One region of the Rummeliibacillus sp. BSL5 genome, then DNA from elsewhere that is predicted to be linked to it. Evidence: predicted binding sites of a transcription regulator. Region 1 holds the regulator's gene; the other holds the start of a gene.
What was found. Region 1 encodes LexA, which represses DNA repair genes until DNA is damaged. Its sites were predicted from a motif close to CGAACATATGTTCG; they were not measured.

Region 1 (12,943 bases):
ATGTTCATCCTGCAAAACAGCAAATACGTTTAAGTAAAGAGCCCGATTTAATCCAATTGATTGAAACTTCTCTTCACCGTGCGATTCGTCAGTCGATGCAGCCTCCTGAAATAATGGAGAAAAAGAAAAAGATTCCGCGTTCTACAGAACAAATTAACTTCTGGAAGACGGTTAATTATGACACGACAAGCCTACCTCAATTCAATGAAAAACCTAAGTCAAAGGAAGAACCATTTATTCCAGAAGATTTAAAAGGGCAAGACAAAGGTTTTATTGTAGAGGAGAAATGGGAAGAGTTAAAAGATGGGCCGCAAATAGACATGATAGATGGCGTGGATGAGAGCGCTGAGCAATTGGAAGGTGATTCTAATGTTCCAATTGCTCAGGAAAGCCAACAACCTAATTCTTTCAAGGAACCATTTCCGGAATTGGAGGTTGTCGGCCAAATACACGGCACGTATATTGTGGCGCAAAGCATAGACGGATTCTATCTTATTGACCAACATGCAGCGCAAGAGAGGATAAAGTATGAGTATTTTAAAGAAAAGGTTGGGGAAGTAAATCCTGATGAACGTCAAGCGCTGCTTCTACCATTGACCTTCCATTATTCAGCAGATGAAGCACTCACTTTGAAGGAAAATACCAAGGCTCTCGAAGAAGTAGGTGTATATCTCGAGGAATTTGGCCAAAACTCATTTATAGTAAGGGAATATCCGACCTGGTTCCCTGTAAATATGGAATCAGAGATTATTGAAGAGTTAATTGAACAGGTGCTGCATAGCCGCGTAACGGATATAAAAAAATTGAGAGAGTCAGCAGCGATAATGATGAGCTGCAAGCGTTCCATTAAAGCTAACCATTATTTAGATCAGCCACAAATGGAAAGGCTATTGGAGGATTTAAAGCTGAGGGAGAATCCATTTACGTGTCCGCACGGTAGGCCAGTGATCGTTCATTTTAGAACATATGAAATTGAAAAAATGTTTAAACGAGTGATGTAAAAAGTGCAAAAGGAGGAAATTTAATATGTTTTCAGCCATTAAAAGAGATGAAGTAATGAACACGTTGAACAACTATTCATTCGATGTCTTAGTTGTAGGTGGGGGTATTACGGGCGCTGGGATTGCGCTCGATGCGGTATCACGTGGGTTGTCCGTAGCTTTAGTAGAAATGCAAGATTTTGCTGCGGGTACATCCAGTCGTTCAACTAAGCTTGTGCACGGCGGCTTACGTTATTTAAAACAGTTGCAAGTCGGTATTGTAAAAGAAACGGGCAGAGAAAGAGAAATCGTCTATGAAAATGGTGTGCATATTACGACTCCTCAGTGGATGTTACTTCCATTTTATAAAGGAGGTACATTTGGGCCTTTATCCACATCATTAGGATTAAATATGTATGACCGGCTTGCAGGCGTCAAGAAATCCGAACGTCGTACAATGTTATCGCCGAAAGAGACGTTAGCGAAAGAGCCATTATTGAACAAAGATAAGCTTAAAGGCGGAGGCTATTATGTAGAGTATCGTACAGATGATGCCCGCTTAACGATTGAAGTTCTGAAAAAAGCAGTAGAATTAGGTGCTGTATGCTTAAACTATGCGATGGTTGAGGATTTTGTATACGATGGCAAAAAAGTAGCCGGGGCAGTTGTGAGAGACCAAATCACTCAAAGAAAATGGACAATTCAAGCAAAATCTGTCGTGAATGCAACAGGGCCATGGGTAGATAAAATGCGCCAAAAAGATAAAATCAGTAATAATAAAAAGCTTAGACTTACAAAGGGTGTCCATATCGTTATTGATCAATCGCATTTTCCGTTACAACAATCTATTTACTTTGATGCACCTGACGGCCGTATGGTGTTTGCTATTCCACGGGATGGCAAGACATATGTTGGCACAACGGATACATTTTATGATAAAAATCCAGTAAAGCCAGTTGCGACGAAAGAAGACATTGATTATCTTTTAGATACGATTCATTATATTTTCCCTGATGTAGATGTGTCTGAAGAAGATGTAGAATCATGCTGGGCAGGTGTAAGGCCGCTGATTTATGAAGAAGGAAAAGATCCATCTGAGATATCACGTAAAGATGAAATTTGGGAATCACCTACTGGATTGCTGACAATGGCAGGCGGCAAATTGACAGGGTACCGCAAGATGGCAGAGAAAACAGTAGATAAAATAGTATCTAGCCATAAATTTAAAAAAGTCGGACCATGTATTACAAAAGATTTGTCTCTATCCGGGGCGAAAGGCATTCATTCTGGAAATTTTGAAGCATATATACATTACAAGGCGCAAGAAGGAACACGTTATGGTTTAACCTTTAACGAAGCAGAGAAACTTGTAAGACGTTATGGAACAAATATTGATGAATTGTATCGTATTATGCAAACATTGCCAAGAGAAGAAGGAATTCAGCTGCCTCTTGCTATGCATGCACAGTTGATTTATGCAATCCAATTTGAAATGGCATATAAACCAGCAGATTTCTTAGTACGGCGGTCTTCTAAAATGTACTTTGATATTGACAGTGTGAAGATGTATAAAGATGAAGTGATCAACTTGATGAGTAAGTATTTGCAATATACCAACGAAGAAGTAAATAAATTCACTAAAGAGTTAGAAGATCTACTTTATGATGCAGGACACTTTGCAAACGGAGCATCATATGAATAAGAAAACACTCAACGTAGCAGCTAAAGATGGTCATTGTTTGGCTGCTACTATTATTGAGCCTTCCAAAGAGATTAAAGGCCATATTCATATTTTACATGGCATGGCAGAGCATCAAGGCCGGTATCTCGACTTTGCAGAAAAATTAGCAGATACAGGATATCTTATCTCCATGCATGACCATCGAGGCCATGGCAAAACGGCCGAATTAAATCACGAAGTAAAAGGATTTTTTAGTGAGAAGAATGGTTTTGAACATGTGGTAGAAGATGTAAAGACAGTAACTGATGAAATACGCACACAGTACGAACTGCCGAAAATGATTCTTTTCGGACATAGCATGGGCTCTTTTGTTGCTAGGAGATATTCAGAATTATATAGCGAGGAGCTATGCAAGGCGATTTACTGTGGAACCGGTTCAGTCGGCGTACAGCATTATGCTGGTGCCAATTTGGCAAAAGGGTTAGCTGCTGGAAAAGGCAAACGCGAAGAAAGTAAGCTGTTGAATCAATTATCTTTTGGTCTGTTCAACAAAAAAATCAATCAACCCAAAACAGCTGTAGATTGGCTCACGAGAGATGAAGCAGAAATTAAAAAATACTTAGCGGATGATGATTGTGGTTTTATCTCTACCAATCAATTTTTTGTAGATTTATTGGAAGGTATTATTACATTGTCAAAGCGCGCTGAAGTAGCGCGAATTCGAAAAGATTTACCGATATTACTAATTAGCGGCTCAAAAGATCCGGTAGGCGGCTTTGAAAAAGGGGTTTGGCGTGTAGCTAGGCAGTTGAGCCGAGCTGGAATGCAAGATATTACTGTACAGCTGTTTGCTGAAATGCGTCATGAAATTTTAAATGAAATAAATAATGACTTTGTCATACAAACAATACTGAATTGGTTGGAGAAAAAAGAATGCAACAAAAAGATATAGATGTAATAGCGATTGTAGGGCCTACTGCTGTGGGGAAAACAGCACTAAGTATTAAACTAGCCAAAGCTCTTGATGGTGAAATTATCAATGGTGATTCCATGCAGGTTTATAAGGATTTAAACATAGGCACCGCTAAAATAACTCCAGGTGAAATGGAAGGGATTCCACATCATTTGTTGGATATTAAAGAGCCCACAGATTCAATGTCTGTAGCAGAATACCAGCAATTAGTACGGCATAAAATTAATGAAATAAAAGAAAGAGGGAAATTCCCCATTATTGTAGGAGGCACAGGTCTTTATATCCAATCTGTGCTATATGATTTTCGTTTTACAGACGAAAAAATTGATGAAGAAATTAGACGTCGTTACTACGATGAGTTAGAGGAAAAAGGACCGGAAGCTATGCATGCAAAGCTGATGTCAGTTGATCCCGAAACAGGCAGCACTATACATCCCAATAATACAAGGCGTGTTATACGTGCTCTTGAAATGGCAGAACACAGCACGATCAAAAAATCAAATGAAGAACAGCATCGTGGAAACATTCCAATCTATCAACATCGAATCATAGGTTTAGATATGGATCGAGCAAAGCTATATAGTCGAATCAATCAGCGAGTAGACCAAATGATCGATAAAGGGTTGCTTGAAGAAGTGGAACGGCTCTATAAAAGGGGAATTCGCGATGTCCAGTCTATTAAAGCGATTGGTTATAAAGAAATTTACGCATATTTAGATGGGTTAGTCTCATTCGATGAAGCTATAGTAACGCTAAAACGAAATTCTAGGCATTATGCAAAACGTCAGCTTACTTATTTTCGTAATAAGATGGAAATTGAATGGTATAACGCAGAAATGGGTATAGTGGAAATATTAAGCCAAATTTTAAGTAAATAGAGGATTCGGCATCAATTTGGCGAATAAATACTTAAAAGAGAACGAGGGGGAAAAGGATTGAAAACAGTTAATTTACAAGATGCATATTTAAATCAATTAAGAAAAAATGGGATTTTTGTTACAGTATTTTTGCTAAATGGTTTTCAATTAAAGGGTACAATCCGTTCATACGATAATTTCACTGTTTTGCTAGAAGCAGAAGGAAAGCAACATTTGATTTATAAGCATGCTATTTCTACATTTGCACCATCTAAGCCTGTCGCATTCCAACAAGAAGAAGAGTAATAAGGGTTACCGCGTTTATGTGTCGTTTTTATCAAGGGTTTAACCGGCAATCCCACCTAAACTTTTCATTTGCAAATTGGATGGTTAAAAGCTAATAGTACTTGATAGACGGCATAGATGAAAGAGTTGACCTGCTATAACAGTGGTTAACTCTTTTTTCTTACGGCCTTCTATATTATACTTAAAAATTATTGGAGGAATTATTTATGAAAACAATCACACCTGAAGAAGTATTAAACAAATTAGATGCGAACGAAGATTTACATATTGTAGACGTTCGAGAAAATGAGGAAGTGGCTAATGGTATTATTCCTGGAGCAATCCATATCCCGCTTGGTCAAATTCCAGAGCGTATGGAAGAGTTAAATAAAGAAACCCCTTATATCTTTGTTTGCCATGCAGGCGGACGCAGCTTCAGCGCATGCTCTTACCTTGAAGGGCTTGGTTACGATGTAACAAATCTTGAAGGCGGCATGAGTGCTTGGGAAGGCGAATTGGAATTTTAATTTTTATATGGAAAGAGGACGATCACAGCTTTGTGCATCGTCTTTTGCTATTTAAACAATAATAATGATGATTGGGATTATTAGAGAGAACGGAGTAGAGAAAATGGCTTACAAGTCACCATTAACACATGAAACATTGATGCTAGCAAAGAAAATTGAAGAGAAGGTTAAACCCTACTTTAACCGTGCGGATGAAATGGCTTTTTATAATCAACAAAAAGTACTTTCTGCCTTTCGTAATAATAATGTCAGCGAACATCATTTCCATCCTTCAACAGGGTACGGATATGATGATGAAGGGCGTGATAATCTAGAGCGTATCTATGCTGAGACATTCGGAGCGGAAGCGGCGCTTGTTCGACCTCAAATTATTTCGGGTACACATGCCATCACTCTTAGCCTTTTTGGAGTGCTGAGACCAGGTGATGAACTAATGTATATTACAGGACAACCATATGATACACTTCAGTCTATTGTGGATGGAGGAGATCAAGACACTGGCTCATTAAAAGACTTCAATATTAGTTACCAGCATATTGACTTATTGGACGATCAATATATTGATTGGGATCAGGTTGAAGAGAGAGTATCTGATAAAACGAAAGTAATTGCTATTCAGCGTTCTAAGGGTTATGCAACGAGACCATCGTTTACGATCGATCAAATCGCTGAAATGATTCAAAAAATCCGGTTGATTAAAAGTGACGCCATCATTTTTGTAGACAATTGCTACGGTGAATTTGTGGATGCAGTAGAACCTACTGAGCTGGGTGCAGATCTTATGGCAGGCTCTTTAATTAAAAACCCTGGCGGCGGTTTAGCAAAAGTGGGGGGTTATATTGCAGGTAAGGCGAAATATGTCGAACAATGCGCATACCGCATGACTTCACCTGGTATTGGAGCAGAGGCAGGTCCATCTCTTAACGCATTGTTAGATATGTATCAAGGATTCTTTTTAGCTCCTCATGTAGTGGCTCAAGCATTAAAAGGAGCTATATTTACTGCTGCTGTACTTGAGGATATTGGGATGTCTCCATCGCCGCGCTATGATGCAAAAAGGACAGATTTAATTCAATCAGTTTCATTTAACACGCCAGAGCAAATGATCCAATTTTGCCAGGCTATCCAAAAAAATTCCCCTGTCAATGCACACTTTGCACCTGAACCTGCTCCTATGCCAGGGTATGACGATGATGTGATCATGGCTGCAGGTACATTTGTACAAGGAGCCAGTATTGAGTTATCAGCGGATGGTCCGCTTCGCCCTCCATACACTGCCTATGTTCAAGGTGGCTTGACATATGAACACGTAAAGTTTGCGATTTTAAGTGCAGCTCAACAACTTCAAAGCACTAAACAATAAAAGGTAAAAACAGAGCTATTAAGAGATGAAAAAACACCCTTCCTATTATGAGGAAAGGTGTTTTTTATATTTCCTAGATGGAAAGAATACGTATTTTAAAACAGGTTAATTAAGTTTTAATTTACATGTTAGAAAACCTAACATGTTGTTGACAGTAAAACTAACATGTTATAAAATTAACTTGTGAAAGGTGAGGTGAAGGATTTGAATAAAGAGATTAGAAAGACTATGCCTTTGCTGCCAATTAGCATTGTGATGCAACTAACTGATTTAACCGCTCGTCAAATTCGCTATTACGAAGAACATGAGCTTATTATTCCAGCAAGAACTGAAGGGAATCGCCGGATGTTTTCATTAAATGATGTTGATGATTTATTAGAGATTAAGGATTTATTAGAACAAGGCATCAATATGGCTGGAATAAAAAAAGTATTTGAAATGAAAAATGAACCGCTTGTTACCAAGCAATTGAAGAAAGAAATTACTGATGAAGATTTAAGAAGGATTTTACGAGAAGAAATGCGTCAAGCGCAAAGTATGCAAAAAACCTCTATCCGACATGGAGATTTATCTCGTTTCTTTTCATAACACCTAAAAAATTCTACATATAGGGAGAGATTTCATTGGGAAAGTTTACAAAAGATGATATTCGTAGATTGGTCGTAGAAAAAGAAGTGAATTTTATCCGTTTACAATTCACAGATGTATTAGGATCTATTAAGAACGTAGAAATACCTGTAAGTCAGCTAGAAAAAGCGTTGGATAATAAAATGATGTTCGATGGCTCGTCTATTGAAGGTTTTGTGCGTATTGAAGAATCTGATATGTACTTATATCCTGATTTAGATACATTTATTGTATTCCCATGGACAATCGGCAAAGGTACAGTATGCCGCTTTATTTGTGATGTATACAGTGCAGATGGTACACCGTTTGCAGGAGACCCAAGAAATAACTTGCGTCGCATATTAAACCGTATGAAAGAAATGGGCTTTACCAGCTTTAATTTAGGACCTGAGCCTGAGTTTTTCTTATTTAAATTAGATGAAAAGGGCGAACCGACACTTGAACTAAATGACCATGGTGGTTACTTTGATTTAGCACCAACAGACTTAGGAGAAAATTGCCGTCGTGATATTGTGCTTGAGTTGGAAGAAATGGGATTCGAAATAGAAGCATCACACCACGAAGTAGCACCGGGCCAACATGAAATTGATTTTAAATATGCAGATGCAATTACAGCATGCGATAACATCCAAACATTCAAATTGGTTGTAAAAACAATTGCTCGTAAACACGGTTTACATGCAACGTTTATGCCTAAACCATTGTTTGGTGTGGCGGGATCTGGGATGCATTGTAATGTATCTTTATTTAAAGGGTCAGAAAATACTTTCTTTAATCCGAAGGGCGACCTGCAATTGAGCGATACAGCGTATCAATTTATGGCTGGGGTATTAAAACATGTCAAAGGCTTTACAGCTGTGACAAATCCAACAGTGAACTCTTACAAACGATTAGTGCCAGGTTATGAAGCTCCATGTTATATTGCTTGGTCAGCACAAAATCGATCTCCGCTTATCCGTATTCCGGCATCTCGCGGTCTATCTACTCGGATTGAAGTACGTTCAGTTGATCCAGCGGCAAATCCTTATTTAGCGATGGCTGTTATTCTAGAAGCGGGATTAAATGGTATTGAGCAACAGTTGACACCGCCACCTGCAGTTGATCGAAATATTTATGTGATGAATGCAGAAGAAAGACTAGAAGAAGGCATTGGCAATTTGCCGGCAAACCTAGACGACGCATTGCACGCACTTGCTGAAGATCAAGTCATTCAAGGTGCTTTAGGAAAGCATATTTATGCTAATTTCCGTGAAGCAAAAGAAATAGAATTTGATTTCTTCAGAACACAGGTCCACCAATGGGAACGTGACCAATACATGAAAACTTACTAAAATAAAAAGCGCTGGGATTCAAAGTCCCAGCGCTTTTCTTATGTATTGATAGTTGTCTATTATGCATACAGGATTTACAAAATTTGAAAAGAATATAAAACAGCAAAAGGTGTAAAGAAAAGTAAATTGATAAAAGGAAGGAAAAACATTGAAAGAGAAGAAGGTATAGTTCATTATACAATTAATAGAGAAGGACAAATCACGCATCAAATGCGATACCAGGTACAACAAGCTATTGGTTAAATACCTAAGGGTAGTTTATTCTGTCGAAAAGGAGATGAATCTTTAATATGATAGATTATCAGAGTGAAGAATTTATTTTAGATATGCCAGAGAACTCGTTAAATTTAAATATTCCGTATGCTTTCTTTATAGATCATGCCTCTTTAAATTGGAATGAATTATATTTTGGATTAAAAAGTCAATATATTTCTCTAAATTATGCTATTGAAAAAGCAGTATCAGAGGTAGCAATTAATGGTAATACTTCAAATACGTTATTTGAGCTTGCTTCACTTTTTAAAAATGAAGAAGACTTAGCTGAAAAGTATATTAATGATTTAATAACAGAGAAAATAATGGATTCAATGTTATTGGAAAAAAACAATTCATGATTGACTGTAAAAACAAATATCTTTATATTGCTTTATTGTGGTTGTATCAAAACCCCAAAAAGTATAACCATCCGAAACGATACGACTCAGAATTAAAAGAAATAGACTATAGTTCCAAAGTTTATGATGTTATTTGGGATTTTAAAATACCTTCAATACCAGCTCGTGATTTTCGATATTTCTCGATGACTTTTGAAGTAACAGAGAAAAATCAAGAACTATTTTTAAATAGATGGAATCAGTTTTTAGAAGAACAAAAACAGATAGTCAAATAATTTTTAATAAAAAATACGCATTACCAAAATAAAATAATACTAACAATAAACTCAATTTTAAGTCGTAGGATCCTAATATCTTTTACATGTTGAGGTCTATTTCTATTTAGTCACAGACAACTAAAAAACTAAATACCATAACACTCTATCAGGATTAGCAAGTCACCCATTTCAATCTTTAATAGCTAAAGACGATCTCTATATTCTTTGTATGCTTCGAGAAAATCTCTTTTAATGAATTATTAGCGATTTTAACATTAAGCAAAAATTCATTTGTATCATTAAAACTATCAGAAATATCCTTACTCTCGGTATCAGAACATGGAAATACTTCTAAAAGTATATATCCTTCAGAGCTATTTGCGATCACGTTCATACTTAAGCGCTTCGGAAAACAGAAATGTTGTGTTTTTGCTTCACTCAATTGTCGAGAGATATTTTTGCGCAACGGATGATGTGTTAAACCATCTGACTGTTAAATCTAAAAATTTATAACCCTGTATTTACCTATATTATACACTGTAATATATTTACTTATATTGATTAATGGAAGTTTTTAAGTTTTATTACAATTATGTATGGCGCTAGAATGAAAAATCAGGATGAGTAGAGTTTATTACTGGTGATTACTTTGTACAACATATTATGAGAATAATCGTATGATATGTGACTATGTTTTGATTGTGCAAGGAGGTAGTGGATTGTATTAAGAGAGGAGAAAAAATAGAAAATGATTGAATTACGAAAAATAACTGGAGATAACATAGAGAAAGTAATAGCACTTGAAGTTGAAGAAAACCAAAAAGACTTTATAGAAACTACTAACCTAAGAAGCTTTGCAGATGCTCATATGTTGAATGCAGAAGGGATACCTGCTACACCTTATGCCATTTATGCCGATGAAGTGGTGGTTGGATTTTTGATGTATATTTATGATACGTTGGATCACGAATCGTTTGAAAAGGAAGATTTTTACGGTAAGAAGAGCTATTTTATTTGGCATATTATGATTGGAAAGAGTTACCAAGGGGAAGGATATGGCAAACTTGCATTTGAAAAAATGTTGAAGGAAATCGTAACGTGGCCATATGGTGAAGCAGAATATATAGCTCTCTTTTATCAAACAAGTAATATCAAAGCTAAAACATTATACGCTTCATTTAAATTTGAAGATACAGGTATTATTCAGGGTAAGTCCATGTTGGCGATTAAAAAGCTAGTTGAGAAATAAAAGAAACACGCAATGTTTTCATACTGCAAAATAGCACTTTAAGTAGGCGCAAAATAATCCTAATTTAACACCCGCGCTATCTGTTTTGTGTTTATAAAAAAACAATCAGTCTACAGGTAATATAATAGACTCGATTGTTTTTTTAATTATCAGTATATGTTACGATAAAGACCAACAACTTTACCAAGAACAGCAACGTTTTCAACAATTATTGGCTCCATAGAGGAATTCTCTGGTTGTAAACGGAAGTGTCCCTTTTCTTTATAAAAACGTTTTACTGTTGCTTCGTTCTCCTCCGTCATAGCTACTACGATATCTCCATTATTGGCAGTTGCCTGTTGTTTGACAATCACGTAGTCTCCATCGAGAATTCCTGCCTCTATCATAGATTCACCCATGATTTCAAGCATAAAAATATGGTCATCTGATCCACCGTAAGTGTCAGGAATAGGGAAGTACTCTTCAATATTTTCGATAGCGGTGATAGGTAACCCGGCAGTTACTTTCCCAACTAAAGGAACATGCATAACACCCTGTTTGGTAACATTTCCTTGATCTAAGATTTCAATAGCGCGCGGTTTTGTCGGGTCTCTGCGGATCAGCCCTTTGCTTTCCAATCTATTCAAATGGCCGTGGACAGTTGAACTGGAAGCTAAACCTACTGCTTCGCCTATTTCTCGTACAGAAGGCGGATATCCTTTAGTGCGTACTTCTTCTTTTATAAATTCCAATATATCATCTTGTCTTTTTGATACCTTTTTCAATTTGCTCACCCTCTTATCAGCAATTTTCTTTAATTGTTAAATGAAGTATAACATGTCTATTAAATGGATGCAAACATAGGTTCGAAATTTATTTGACAAAAACGCATGTTCGTATTATATTGAATTATATAAACTACGAACAAACATTCGATGAAGGGGAGATCCTTATGAACTGGATTAAAAAAAATCGAAATACCACCTATTTATTTGCATTCATATTCGCCATTATGGTTATTCTTATGGTTATCAATCGGGATACAACTAGCTACACAAACATAGAAGTCCAAGAAGGAGATACTTTATGGTCGCTATCTGGACTTTATAAAGGGGATTTATCCAAAAGTGAGTGGGTTTCTTTAGTGAAAGATAAAAACAATATTATTGACGGACGCATTATAGCTGGTCATACTTTATCTATTCCTGCGTACAAAAAAACTAACACGAATAAAAAAGGAATAGAGTTGGCGAGTGAAAATGAATGAATAGAGGTAAAGAAGCAGTATTATATTGCCGTGTAAGTACAGAAAAAGAATCCCAAGATTCTTCGCTAGAACGGCAAGAAAGTGAACTAAAAGAGTTTGCCAAAACAAAAGGTTATAATGTTATGAGTGTATTTAAAGATCGGCATAGCGGCTATGACGTAGAACGCGAGGGACTCATGGATTTGCTGGATTATATTAAAGAACAACATATTACAGCATTGTTTGTGCAGGATGAAACGCGATTAGGACGTGGGAATGGTCGCATGGCCGTATTACATCTACTTAATAAAATGGAAGTGACTATTTTTACTCTTAATAATTCAGGCAATATCCAGCTGAATGAAATGGATACAATGTTGCTTGAAATATTGGCACTAGTAGAGGAATATCAAAGGAAATTACATAATGCCAAAATACGTCGTGGGATGAAAAGGGCTGTACAAAACGGCTATAGGCCTGAAAATAACTTAAAGGATCGGGGCAATCCAGAAGGTAGAGAAAGAATTGATGCTCCAATTGAACAGATTATTCAATTGAGAAATAAAGGGCTAACATTTGAAGAAATCACTGCTACTTTAAATGGATTGGGCTTCCAACTTAGCAAAGCAACAGTACATAGACGCTATAAAGAATTCGAAGAGCACAATAATTAACTGTAAACTGTCGAAAAGTTTACTTTATGATACAGGTTGGCTTGATATCCAAATAATGCTTAACGCTTGCACTTAAAACATATTTTACATACTCTTTAAGATATGAAGAATATGAAAGGGTGTATATAAATGTTGCCAAAAGAAAAGATTGATCGCATTAATTTCCTGTCTAGAAAATCAAAAGCAGAAGGACTAAGTGTTGAGGAAGCGAAAGAACAAACAGCACTTCGAAAAGAATATCTGGATACATTCCGTAATTCCATGAGAGACACCATTGAGCATGTCCGAGTATTTGATCCA
Region 2 (12,943 bases), 370 kb from region 1:
ATTGCATATTTATGGCTTAACTTACACTTTTAAGAATTTACGTACAGACATAAAACTTCCCCACATACCGATGATTACGCCCATTACTAATATCAATGCATCTATTTCAATGATAAATGGAGAAACGCTTAGCAATTCGAACACTTCTCCCTTTAATCTTGGCGCTAGCGCACTGTGAATATTTGCATACGCAAGCGTTACAACTACAATCGGAATAATCGATCCTAAAATACCTAGCCAAATCCCTTCAAGTAAGAAAGGAATGCGTACAAACCAGTTTGTAGCACCTACAAGTTTCATGATTTCAATCTCTTTACTTCGAGCAAAAATAGTAATTTTGATAGTATTCGAGATTAAGAACATTGCAGTCAGCAATAAGGCAACGATGAGTACAATCCCCACATTTCTACCTGTGTTTAACACATTGAAGAGCTTCTCGATTTTCCCTTTCCCGTATAACGCTTCATATGTACCATCCATCTTATCAATTTGTTTAGCGATTTTCGCTGTCTGTTGAGGGTTGGATGCTTTGACATAGAGAACATTTCGCAATGGATTGCTTTGTTTAAATAAACTTAAATCGTTACCAAAGTCTTTCACTAAACCGCTTAATTCACTCTCTTTTGATGAATAGCGTATTGATTCTACCCCTGGCAAGTTCTTAATTTGATCTTGCAGATTGCTCTCATCTTTTTCATTTGCTTGTAAATCGATGAGTACTTTGATCTCCACATCGTTTTCCAGATCATCGGCAACTTTGTTTAAGTTCATCATAATCACCATAAATACGCCCACAAGCAATAGGGTTACAGTGACGGCACTGACAGAAGCAAATGTCATCCATCCATTTCTGGCAATTGATTTAAAGCTTTCTCGTAAATGACGCGACAAGGTGTTAAATTTCATAGCCGTAATCACCTCCTCGTTCATCACGAACAATTAGTCCGCCTTCAATGGCAACAACACGACGCCTCATATTATTAACGATTTCTCGATTGTGCGTCGCCATAATAATGGTTGTCCCTCTTGCATTAATCTCTTCAAATAAACTCATAATCTCCCAAGATGTATCAGGGTCCAGGTTTCCGGTTGGTTCATCGGCAATTACTACTTTTGGTAAATTGACAATGGATCTCGCAATCGACACGCGTTGTTGCTCTCCGCCCGATAGTTCATCCGGAAACATTCTCGCTTTCTTTTTTAAGCCCACTAAATCCAATACATCCATCACACGTTTTCGTATTTTTTCCGGATGTTCTTCTATTACCTCAAGAGCAAATGCGACGTTCTCGAAGACAGTAAGCTTTGGCAGCAGCTTAAAGTCTTGAAAGACTACGCCGATTTGCCTTCTTAAGTAAGGAACTTCTTTATTCTTTAAATTAGACAGGTTCATGCCATTCACAACAATTTCACCTGATGATGCTTTTTCTTCCCGATACATCATCTTAATAAAAGTCGATTTCCCAGCACCGCTCGGACCGACAATATAAACAAACTCCCCTTGGTTAATTCTTATATTGAGCCCATTCAGCGCTACAATACCATTGGGGTACTTTTTATAGACATTCTTCATTTCTATCATATTTAGACCACCTATGTTTTAGTAAAACTTGACTATTTTCCACTCTATTATATCACGGCACTATTTGTCTACCATTACAAGTGTATTTCAAATAGGTGAATTATTACTTGGGTGTTTCTTTTTATTTACTTGTTATTTAATCTACCAAAAAAAAGACTGCATCAAAAGAAAGCGTTAAAGCTTTCTTTTAAAGCAGTCTTCTTACCATAACTTTTAAAGGTTATATCGAACTATAACAGATCCAGTTTTTGTTTCCCCTTCAACTAGCAGAGTTTGTGTATCTTCAATTACTTTTGAGAATTGTACACTCTTTTGCAAGAACTGATTTTGTTCATTTTGTCGTTGGATATCCGGTAGACGCACATCTACTTTTCCTAAGTTTGAAGTGACTTCACCCTGTAGGGAGGTATTATTCGGTATATAAATTTCCACTGCACCAGCAATTGTTTGTGCACGGATATTCTTTGCTTTTTCAGTACGAGTCGTCACTACGACATGGCCATTAGCTGATTTCGCATCTAATTCTTCTATTTTCCCATCGACATAAATGCGGCCATTGACTGTTTCTACTTCTGCTTTTTTCCCTTTCACATCACGTAGGTCAATTGCGCCATTGGCAGTTTCTGCTTCCAATTGGTAAAAACCTACATTTTTGAAATCAATACCGCCATTCATTGTTTTAACTTTTATTTGCTCGATATCAATGTCAGCTGTTTTAAATCCCCCATTGAATTGGCGGATTGTAACGAAATCATATTTTTTTGCCGGAATGTAAATAGTAGCATCTAGGCGCAGTTTTTTAGTTGCAGAGACAATTCGTAATGTATCATCATCTGCCTTGCTGATTACACCTTGATTGAATTCTTTTAATATGTCATCTGACATTTTTCCAATGGTTGGTCGAATACGATATACAATTTTCGCGCTCTCTTCATTCGTTGGAATCAACTCGATATTACCATTGGGAATATCAATGCTAATATTAGAAAACGTAGCGTTTTGTAACTCTTCTATTTTTTCTTCTGAGGCTGAAGAACTCATAAACCCTTTGTCAAAATCGAATTCTTTCACTTTCGAGAAAGTTGTGTTCATTAAATTCACCAATTTCGTTCCAAATTGTGTGAAGTCTTTTCGTATTTCTTCAAAGAATTCATCTTCATTGCCCGATTGGCGTTGTTCAGTTGTCTGCTCCCCATACTGGTCACTTGCCATCTTCTCTTTTTCCGACTCATTTTCGAAATATTCTTTCTGTGGAGCAGTCTTGCTGCTATCAGTTGTTGCTTTATTTTCGTTTGGCTGTTGGTTAATGTTTATTGGCTGCTCAAGTTTTTCAAATAGTACGATTGCTTCTTGGGCGGTGATTGTGCCTTTTTCGACTAAATCCAAAATTCGTTTACGTTCATCTTGCATAATAACACCCTCCATTATTCGTCTTACTACATGTACGAATTCACTGGCAAAAAGTTTCATAATAACGGAAGGAGATATACCTGCCAAAGCTTACTTAGCTCACTAGGGCAGATAAATCTCCATTTCCAGTCATGCTATCTTAATCATTTTACTAATATTATTTCTGCGCTTTTTCGAGCGATGCTTCCATACGGGCGCGATCACGCTCTAATACACGATTCAAATAAAATCCAGTATATGAACCTTCTGTGTCAGCTACTTGCTCAGGCGTTCCCTTAGCAACCACAGTACCACCTTTATCTCCGCCTTCTGGTCCCATATCTATAATGTAGTCAACTGTTTTTATTACATCAAGATTATGTTCGATAACAAGCACAGTGTCGCCATTCTCTACAAGTCGATGTAACACTTTCAATAGACGCGAAATATCATCTGCATGGAGTCCTGTTGTCGGTTCATCCAATATATATATGGATTTTCCATTTGACCGTTTATGCAATTCAGACGCCAGCTTAACGCGTTGCGCTTCCCCACCGGATAATGTAGTCGCTGGTTGGCCAAGTTTGATATAACCTAATCCCACATCAACTAACGTTTGCAGCTTTCTAGCAATACGCGGAATGTTTTTGAAGAATTCCAAGCCATTTTCAACTGTCATTTCGAGCACATCAGAAATATTTTGGTCTTTATATTTTACCTCAAGTGTTTCCCGGTTATAGCGTTTGCCATGACATACTTCACATGGTACGTAAACATCAGGCAAGAAATGCATCTCAATTTTGATGATCCCATCTCCACGACACGCTTCACAGCGTCCGCCTTTGACATTAAAGCTAAAGCGTCCTTTTTTATAACCACGTACTTTCGCTTCATTTGTAGAAGCGAACACATCTCGAATATCATCAAATACTCCTGTATATGTTGCTGGGTTAGAACGTGGCGTTCTGCCGATCGGTGACTGGTCAATATCAATCACTTTTTCTAACTGCTCGATTCCTTCTATTTCTTTCACGTCGCCTGGCTTAATCTTGGCGCGGTTCAATTTATGGGCGAGCGTTTTGTATAGAATTTCATTGACTAACGTACTCTTCCCAGATCCAGAAACACCAGTTACCGCAACAAATACGCCTAATGGAATATCTACTTTTACATTTTTTAAATTGTTTTCTCTTGCCCCTTTAATCTTGATATAGCGGCCATCAGGGGTTCTCCGTTCAATTGGCAATGGGATAAATTTCTCGCCGCTTAAATATTTCCCTGTCAATGAATGCGGATTATGCATAACCTCCTGCGGTGTACCGGCAGCAACAATTTCACCGCCATGTGCTCCTGCGCCAGGCCCTACATCGATTAAATAGTCAGCGGCCATCATTGTATCCTCATCATGCTCAACAACAATCAATGTGTTGCCCAGATCTCTCATGCTTTGCAATGTAGCGATCAGACGGTCATTATCGCGCTGATGTAGGCCGATTGACGGCTCATCTAGAATATATAACACACCAGTTAACCGAGAGCCAATTTGAGTAGCGAGACGAATTCGCTGTGCCTCGCCGCCCGATAATGTGCCTGCTGCACGGTTTAACGTTAGATAATCCAAGCCAACATTGATTAAAAAGCTCAATCGCTCTTGGATTTCTCTTAAAATCAACCGGGCAATCTGCATATCTTTTTCCGATAGCTCTAGTTCTTTAAATAGTTGGAATGCCTCTTTTACAGAAAGCTCTGTTACTTCACCAATATGCATACCATTGATCTTTACAGCTAATGATTCAGGTTTTAAACGATGACCGTGACATGATGGGCATGGTTGCTGTACCATGTATTTTTCCATTTGCTCACGTACATAATCCGAGCTAGTTTCTTTGTAGCGTCGTTCTACATTTCTTAACACACCTTCAAAGAAAATATTTTGGTCTCGTACGCTTCCGAATTCATTTTCATAGTGGAAGTGAATGCTATCATTTCCCGATCCATTCAATATCTTATCCATTTGTTCACTTGATAGCTCTTTTACCGGCACATCCATTGGGATGCCGTAATGGTAGCAAACAGCTTTCAATAATTGAGGATAGAATTGTGAGCTTGTTGGAATCCATGGAGCAATGGCTCCTTCATCCAATGTCAAATCCCAGTCTGGTATGACTAATTCTTTATCTACTACTAGTTTAGAGCCAAGACCGTCACATCTTGCACATGCACCAAACGGGCTGTTGAAGGAGAACATTTTCGGTTCTAATTCGCCGATTGAAAAGCCACAAATAGGACAAGCGTGATGTTCGCTGAATAACAGTTCTTCATGTTCCATCACATCGACTACTACACGGCCTTCTGCAAGCCTTAACGCTGTTTCTAATGAATCGCTTATACGTGCCTCGACGCCTTCTTTTAAAACGATACGGTCTATGACCACTTCAATCGTATGTTTTTTATTCTTGTCTAATTCAATATTATCGTCTAAATCACGCAATTCTCCATCTATTCGTGCACGGACAAACCCCTGTTTTTTTAGATCCTCTAAAAGTTTTACATGTGTGCCCTTTCTCCCTTGGACCATGGGTGCAAGTAGTTGAAGTTTGGTACGCTCAGGATACTGCTTAATGCGATCCACCATTTGTTCAATGGTTTGAGAAGTAATTTCAATACCATGCTTTGGACAGATTGGTTTTCCGACACGAGCAAAAAGCAATCGCAGGTAATCATAAATCTCCGTTACCGTTCCGACTGTTGAGCGCGGGTTTCGGCTTGTTGTTTTTTGATCGATTGATATGGCAGGAGATAAGCCTTCTATCGCATCTACATCCGGCTTGTCCATCTGACCTAAAAATTGCCGTGCATAAGATGACAGCGACTCAACATAACGCCTTTGACCTTCAGCATAAATCGTGTCAAAAGCGAGAGAGGATTTCCCTGAACCCGACAAACCAGTAATCACGACTAATTGGTCTCTTGGAATGGTCACATCTATATCTTTTAAATTATTTGCTCTGGCGCCTTGTACTACAATCTCTTGATTTTTCAAATTGGTCATCCTTCCGACTTCAATTCCAAAATAGTGTCTCTTAATTCTGCTGCCCGCTCAAAATCAAGCGCCTTTGCAGCATCCTTCATTTCTGTCTCTAAAGATTCAAGCAATGTGATTTTTTCCGCCTTTGTAAGCTTTTTGCCTTTGGTTGCCTTTGTCAGATATGATTCCGGCTCCTCAGCAGCTTGTGTTGCGCGAATCACATCACGAATTTCTTTTTGTATAGTTTTAGGTGTAATATTATGTTTTTCATTATATTCCATTTGAATTGTACGACGACGTTCCGTTTCCTCGAGTGCTTTTGCCATTGAATCTGTAATGCGATCAGCATACATAATGACATGCCCATTGGAGTTTCGAGCAGCACGACCGATTGTTTGGATTAAAGAACGTTCTGAACGAAGGAAACCTTCTTTATCTGCATCTAAAATAGCGACAAGGGAAACTTCCGGAATGTCTAGTCCTTCACGAAGCAAGTTAATACCAACTAGTACATCATATGTTCCTACACGCAGCTCTCGAATAATCTCAATACGCTCTAACGTTTTTATTTCCGAATGCAAATACTGTACCTTGATGCCCATCTCTTTTAAATAATCGGTTAAATCCTCCGACATTTTTTTCGTAAGCGTCGTAATCAGAACACGTTCATTCCGTTGAATTCTATTTTGAATTTCATCCATTAGGTCATCGATTTGGCCTTCAATTGGGCGTACATCGATTTCTGGATCAAGCAAGCCAGTCGGGCGAATAATTTGCTGAGCCATTTCAGGTGTATGTTCCAATTCATAGGGACCAGGCGTTGCCGAAACATAAATTGCGTTATGAATATGTTTCTCAAATTCCTCAAATTTCAGCGGCCTGTTATCAAGCGCGGACGGCAGGCGGAATCCGTGTTCTACTAGTACGTTTTTGCGTGCTTGGTCTCCATTATACATACCACGGATTTGCGGCAATGTAACATGGCTTTCATCAATGACAAGTAGAAAGTCTTCCGGGAAGTAATCAAGCAATGTGTAAGGTGTAACACCAGCAGGGCGCAATGTAAGATGCCTTGAATAGTTTTCTATGCCAGAGCAGAAGCCCATTTCGCGCATCATTTCCAAGTCGTAATTCGTTCGTTGCTCTAAGCGCTGTGCTTCCAGCAGCTTGTCTTCTTCTCGCATATGTTTTAATTGATCTTTCAGTTCTACTTCAATATTATCTATTGCTTTTAATAATTTCTCCTCACGCGTAACGAAGTGAGATGCTGGGAAAATAGCAATATGTTCTCTATCTCCAAGCACTTCGCCTGTCAATGCATCTACTTCTCTAATGCGGTCAACTTCATCCCCGAAAAATTCAATACGGATACAGTGTTCATCCCGAGATGCAGGGAAAATTTCGACTACATCTCCTCGCACTCTAAAGGTACCACGCGTGAAATTTATATCATTTCGTTCATACTGGATATCTACTAGTTTGCGGAGCAGCTGGTTGCGTTCAATTTCCATCCCTGTACGAATGGACACAACCATTTCACGGTATTCTTCCGGATTCCCCAAGCCATAGATACAAGAAACGGATGCAATAATAATTACATCATCTCGTTCAAACAAAGAGGAGGTGGCAGAGTGCCTCAGTTTATCGATTTCATCATTGATGCTGGCGTCCTTTTCAATGTAGGTATCGGTTTGTGGTACATACGCTTCCGGTTGGTAATAATCATAATAGCTGACGAAATACTCGACAGCATTATTTGGAAAAAACTCCTTAAACTCGCTGTAAAGTTGACCTGCGAGCGTTTTATTATGCGCAATGATCAACGTCGGCTTTTTCACTTCTTTGATAACGTTTGAAATCGTAAAAGTTTTCCCCGTTCCTGTTGCACCAAGAAGTGTTTGATGCTGTTTATTTTGTCTAACGCCTTCAACCAGTTCTTTAATCGCTGCAGGCTGGTCGCCACTCGGTTGATATGCGGAATGTAATTCGAAATCTTTACTCATTTGGTTCCTCCCCGTTCCTTAAAACTCATAGACATATTTTAACATAGCTACGCACAAGTATCCAGAAATAAGCGAACGTACGTTTTATTGTTTAAATAAAAAAACCGCCCCATCTGAACGGTTTTTAATTTTTAAATTGAATGATAACAGTCACAGTTTTCGACTTTGGGGGCTTTTACTGAGAAAGTAAAACAAAAATAGTTTAATTTTACCCTCATATGGCCCAAGCAAAGTATTCATTCTGCCAACAAAAAGAGAAGAACGACCAATGATATGTCATTTTTCTCTGTTTTATTTCCTGAAATGCTTTTTGTTAGTATAGGAAAAACAACATGAATATGCAATCTTTTTTACTTTCTCATCTATCTATAGAAATAGAGTAGTTGAGATCATTATATACCCGTAAATTTAGTCTTTGAATCCACCAACATACTAGGAGGAATAAAAATGGAAATTATAAAAATTCATGAATTTTATCTAACACCGGATATTTGCATGCTTAAACCTATTTTGCTAGACAAACGAAATTATTCACTTGTTATTGAGCTCAATCGTCAATACATCGTCTCGTGTACCGTGACCCGATTGATTAATTATATTTGCACTTCACTCGGCACTTCATTGGACGTATCACTGGAATATTCAAATTACGTATTTAGCAAAGTAAACGAACATGCTAAATCAGACACGATTATTAAACTACCTATCATCTTAACGGCTCTTTTACAGCCATATATTTTCTTTCCGACTGCATCACCTAAGAAAAAGCATAACGCATGGATTTTGTGGCAAAATTTTAGAGGACATACTATGATGAATAAACAAGAAATGGGCTTATATTTCAAAAAAGGAGTTTATATAGAGGAACAATTAAGTTTTACAACACTTTCAAGGCAGCAATATTATGCATCCATCCTTTATTTCCGTCATATGGACGAGGTGATCAATAGGCATCAAAAAATAGACAATCGTTCAATTATAGAGCGCGGCTTGTTTCTTATGACTTAGATAAATAGTGAGTTAACAGTTCTTCCACATGATTGCGCAGCCGAATATTCGAGTATCGGCGGCAATCTTGGGCTCTTTTATTGATAAAAATGTATTCGGAGAATAGATCATCTCGCTCCCCGCGGAATACTTGCAGCTGATGCATAGCCAAATAACGTTTCGTCTCAGCCAGTTCTTTGTGGACTCGCTTGGTTGTCTGTTCAAGTAGCCTTATATATGGTTGTTTTAATTTAAAATGCCCTTGCTCAAATTCTTTGCTATCACGCTTTAGAATTTGCAGCACCATTGGCAAGTAAATGGCCTGCTCTAACCTATGAATTGCTTCATTCGATAAATTCAACATCGCCAACAACCTCCATAGAAAACAAACGTTCTTATTTTATTTTATATTCGAGTTACTCATTTAGCAAGTAAAATTAAGAACAAACGTTTGGTATGATTTGGCTCAATACCCAAAATAGAAAGAGACAAGACCGCTACTAGCAAAAAATACGCCCGTTCAGATGAGACCTTGCAAAAGTCTATCCACTCGGGCGTATTATTTATTCATAACTTACAGTTTTTATAATTGTGAGCGCAAATATGCATTAATAAACTGGTCAATATCGCCATCCATCACCGCTTGGACATTACCGGTTTCTGTGTTGGTGCGATGGTCTTTCACCATTGAATACGGATGGAATACATATGAACGGATTTGGCTACTCCAGCCGATTTCCTTCTGTTCACCGCGGATATCATCTAGCTGAGCTTGCTGCTCTTCTACTTTTAGCTGATACAATTTCGCCTGCAGCATATTCATCGCTTTCTCACGGTTTTTAATTTGTGAGCGTTCAGCCTGGCATGCCACCACAACACCTGTTGGCAAGTGAGTAATGCGGACAGCGGATTCTGTTTTATTGATATGCTGACCACCTGCGCCTGATGCACGATAGGTATCTACTTTTAAATCTTCTGTACGGATTTCAACAGCAATCTCATCGGTAAACTCCGGCATGACATCTGCAGATACAAAGGAAGTATGTCGGCGTCCAGCGGAATCGAATGGTGAAATACGTACAAGGCGATGAACGCCTTTTTCGGCTTTCAGGTAACCGTATGCATTATGTCCGCGAATCGCAAGTGTAACAGATTTCAACCCTGCTTCATCGCCTGGCAAGTAGTCTAATGTTTCTACTTTGAAATCATGTTTTTCTGCCCAGCGCGTATACATACGCAAAAGCATAGATCCCCAGTCTTGGGATTCGGTACCGCCTGCGCCTGGGTGAAGTTCCACAATGGCATTGTTTTGATCGTAAGGATCGCTTAAAAGCAATTGCAGTTCGAAATCCTCGGTGCGTTTTTTAAACTCATCCATCTCTTTAAAAAGTTCTTGCTGCAATTCTTCATCTGGTTCCTCTTTCAATAAATCCAGTGTCATTTCAAGGTTTTCCTGCGTTTCAACTAATTCGTGAAATTCGTTGACGATTTCTTTTAACCCTCTGGATTCACTGATAATTTTTTGCGCATTGTTTTGATCATCCCAGAAAGATGGCTCAAGCATCATTTCATCCAATTCTTGAATCCGCGCCTCTTTGTTTTCTAAGTCAAAGAGACCCCCTAAAGTCTTCTAATTTTGTGGACGTCCCATCAAGGTCGTTCCGAACATCAGATAATTCCATCATAATTTGTTCCTCCAATTACATTAAATATTCAATAACTTATCACGCATCTTAGTCACTTTTCAACAACTAAGGCTGAATGTTATTCACTGTAAGTATAGTTATAGAAGGGATAAGATTCTATAACTATAGCTATGAAAAGACATAAAGGAGTTGTTCAAAGTTTGAACAGCTCCTTTTGCCAATTACATCATTCACTTTATCCTACATTACGGGCAGTAAGAGCTCATCAGTGGGAGATAAAGGATCCCACTATTTTTACTCTTTAGACAGCGCCGTGGCAGTTTTTATATTTCTTACCGCTACCACAAGGGCATAAATCATTACGACCTACTTCTTGCTGTTTACGGACTGGCTTGCGTTTAGAAGTCTTTTCATCGGTTTTCGGATTTACCGCTTCACCCTTCGCTACTTCTTCACGTTCAAGATTACTGCGGATTTCTGCTTTCATTGCATATTGAGCAACGTCAGAACGGATAGCTTCTACCATAGCTTCGAACATCGCAAAGCCTTCTGATTGATATTCACGAAGCGGATCTGTTTGAGCGTAAGCACGTAGATGAATACCTTGGCGCAATTGGTCCATTGCATCGATGTGATCAATCCATTTAGAGTCAATTGCACGAAGCAAGATAACTTTCTCAAACTCGCGCATGCGGTCTGGCGTAAGTTCTTCTTCTTTTCGGTCATATTCTTTTTTCACTTCAGTGCGAAGGAATTCAATGATTTCTTCTTGTGTTTTCCCTTTGAATGAATCGACAGTGGCAATGCCTTCTGGTAACAAATTAGCACCTACAAAACTTGCTAGTCCTGTTAGATTCCATTCAGTTGGATTTTCTTCAGTTGTATATGAATGAACTGCGCTAACTAGTACTTCGTCTACCATTGATTCGACTAAGCCACGCATATTCTCTGTTTCCAATACCTCATAACGCTCTTTATAAATGATTTCACGTTGTTGACGCAAGACATCATCATATTGCAATAAGCGTTTACGCGCATCGAAGTTATTACCTTCTACACGTTTCTGAGCAGATTCAACGGCTTTGGATACCATTTTCGATTGGATTGGCTGTGTATCGTCCATCCCTAATCTTGTCATCATGTTTTTCATGCTTTCTGAGCCGAAACGTTTCATCAATTCATCTTCCAAAGAAAGATAGAATTGTGTGATACCAGGGTCACCTTGACGTCCAGCACGGCCTCGCAACTGATTATCGATACGGCGTGATTCATGACGTTCTGTACCAATAACGGCTAATCCGCCTAAATCTAGTACGCCTTCGCCAAGTTTAATATCTGTACCACGACCAGCCATGTTTGTTGCAATGGTTACAGCGCCTTTTTGACCTGCTTCTGCAACAATCTCTGCTTCGCGCTCATGGTTTTTCGCATTCAAGACATTGTGCGGAATGCTGCGTTTTGCTAATAAATGCGAAATTAATTCTGATGTTTCGATAGCAACTGTACCAACAAGTACTGGCTGCCCTTTTTGATGACGGTCTGCAATTTCATTTGCCACCGCTTCAAATTTACCTTGCATAGATGCATAGATTAAATCCGGACGGTCATCACGTGCAATTGGTTTGTTAGTCGGAATCACAACAACATTCATATTATAAATATTGCGGAATTCCTCTTCTTCCGTTTTAGCTGTACCTGTCATACCAGATAACTTTTCATACATACGGAAATAGTTTTGGAACGTAATTGTCGCCATGGTCATAGACTCGTTTTGAATTTCTACGCCTTCTTTTGCTTCAATGGCTTGGTGTAATCCTTCTGAATAACGGCGGCCTTGCATAATACGTCCTGTAAATGAGTCAACGATTAATATTTCACCGTCTTGTACCACATAATCAACATCCAAGTGCATACTAACATGCGCTTTTAACGATTGGTTGATGGCATGGTTTAGACCAACATGCGTTAAATCAAACAAGTTATCAATATTGAAAGCTCTCTCTGCTTTTTCAATCCCTTGTTCTGTCATTGTAACGCCTTTAGTTTCTACATCATAATTGTAGTCTTCATCTTGTTTCAATGTGCGTACAAACGCGTTTGATTGTTTGTATAAGGCAGCTGATTTATTCGCTTGACCAGAAATGATTAAAGGTGTGCGGGCTTCATCGACTAAGATGGAGTCCACTTCATCGATTACTGCATAATGCAACGGACGTTGAACACGTTCTTCTTTATAAAGAACCATATTGTCGCGCAAGTAGTCGAAGCCAAGCTCGTTGTTTGTGCTATACGTGATATCACATGCATA

Region 2: a site for LexA is predicted at 8,075-8,088, ahead of uvrB (excinuclease ABC subunit UvrB). Genes of this name have one in related genera too.

Annotation. Positions count from the first base shown of each region.
Region 1 covers NZ_JAVGCV010000001.1:1,163,795-1,176,737, reverse strand. Annotated here, with positions in the region: gene mutL (DNA mismatch repair endonuclease MutL) at 1-1,001, shown strand, start outside; gene RCJ93_RS06065 (glycerol-3-phosphate dehydrogenase/oxidase) at 1,027-2,682, shown strand; gene RCJ93_RS06060 (alpha/beta fold hydrolase) at 2,675-3,613, shown strand; gene miaA (tRNA (adenosine(37)-N6)-dimethylallyltransferase MiaA) at 3,595-4,512, shown strand; gene hfq (RNA chaperone Hfq) at 4,570-4,797, shown strand; gene RCJ93_RS06045 (rhodanese-like domain-containing protein) at 5,004-5,303, shown strand; gene RCJ93_RS06040 (methionine gamma-lyase family protein) at 5,407-6,666, shown strand; gene RCJ93_RS06035 (MerR family transcriptional regulator) at 6,871-7,254, shown strand; gene glnA (type I glutamate--ammonia ligase) at 7,290-8,624, shown strand; gene RCJ93_RS06025 (DUF2247 family protein) at 8,915-9,238, shown strand; gene RCJ93_RS06020 (hypothetical protein) at 9,235-9,513, shown strand; gene RCJ93_RS06015 (GNAT family N-acetyltransferase) at 10,244-10,744, shown strand; gene lexA (transcriptional repressor LexA) at 10,894-11,508, opposite strand; gene yneA (cell division suppressor protein YneA) at 11,676-11,990, shown strand; gene RCJ93_RS06000 (YneB family resolvase-like protein) at 11,987-12,643, shown strand; gene RCJ93_RS05995 (DUF896 domain-containing protein) at 12,773-12,943, shown strand, end outside.
Region 2 covers NZ_JAVGCV010000001.1:1,529,561-1,542,503, forward strand. Annotated here, with positions in the region: gene ftsX (permease-like cell division protein FtsX) at 22-906, opposite strand; gene ftsE (cell division ATP-binding protein FtsE) at 896-1,582, opposite strand; gene RCJ93_RS07775 (DUF4097 family beta strand repeat-containing protein) at 1,796-2,992, opposite strand; gene uvrA (excinuclease ABC subunit UvrA) at 3,150-6,014, opposite strand; gene uvrB (excinuclease ABC subunit UvrB) at 6,020-8,002, opposite strand; gene RCJ93_RS07790 (competence protein ComK) at 8,450-9,010, shown strand; gene RCJ93_RS07795 (hypothetical protein) at 9,000-9,353, opposite strand; one part of gene prfB (peptide chain release factor 2) at 9,573-10,598, opposite strand; one part of gene prfB (peptide chain release factor 2) at 10,600-10,671, opposite strand; gene secA (preprotein translocase subunit SecA) at 10,937-12,943, opposite strand, start outside.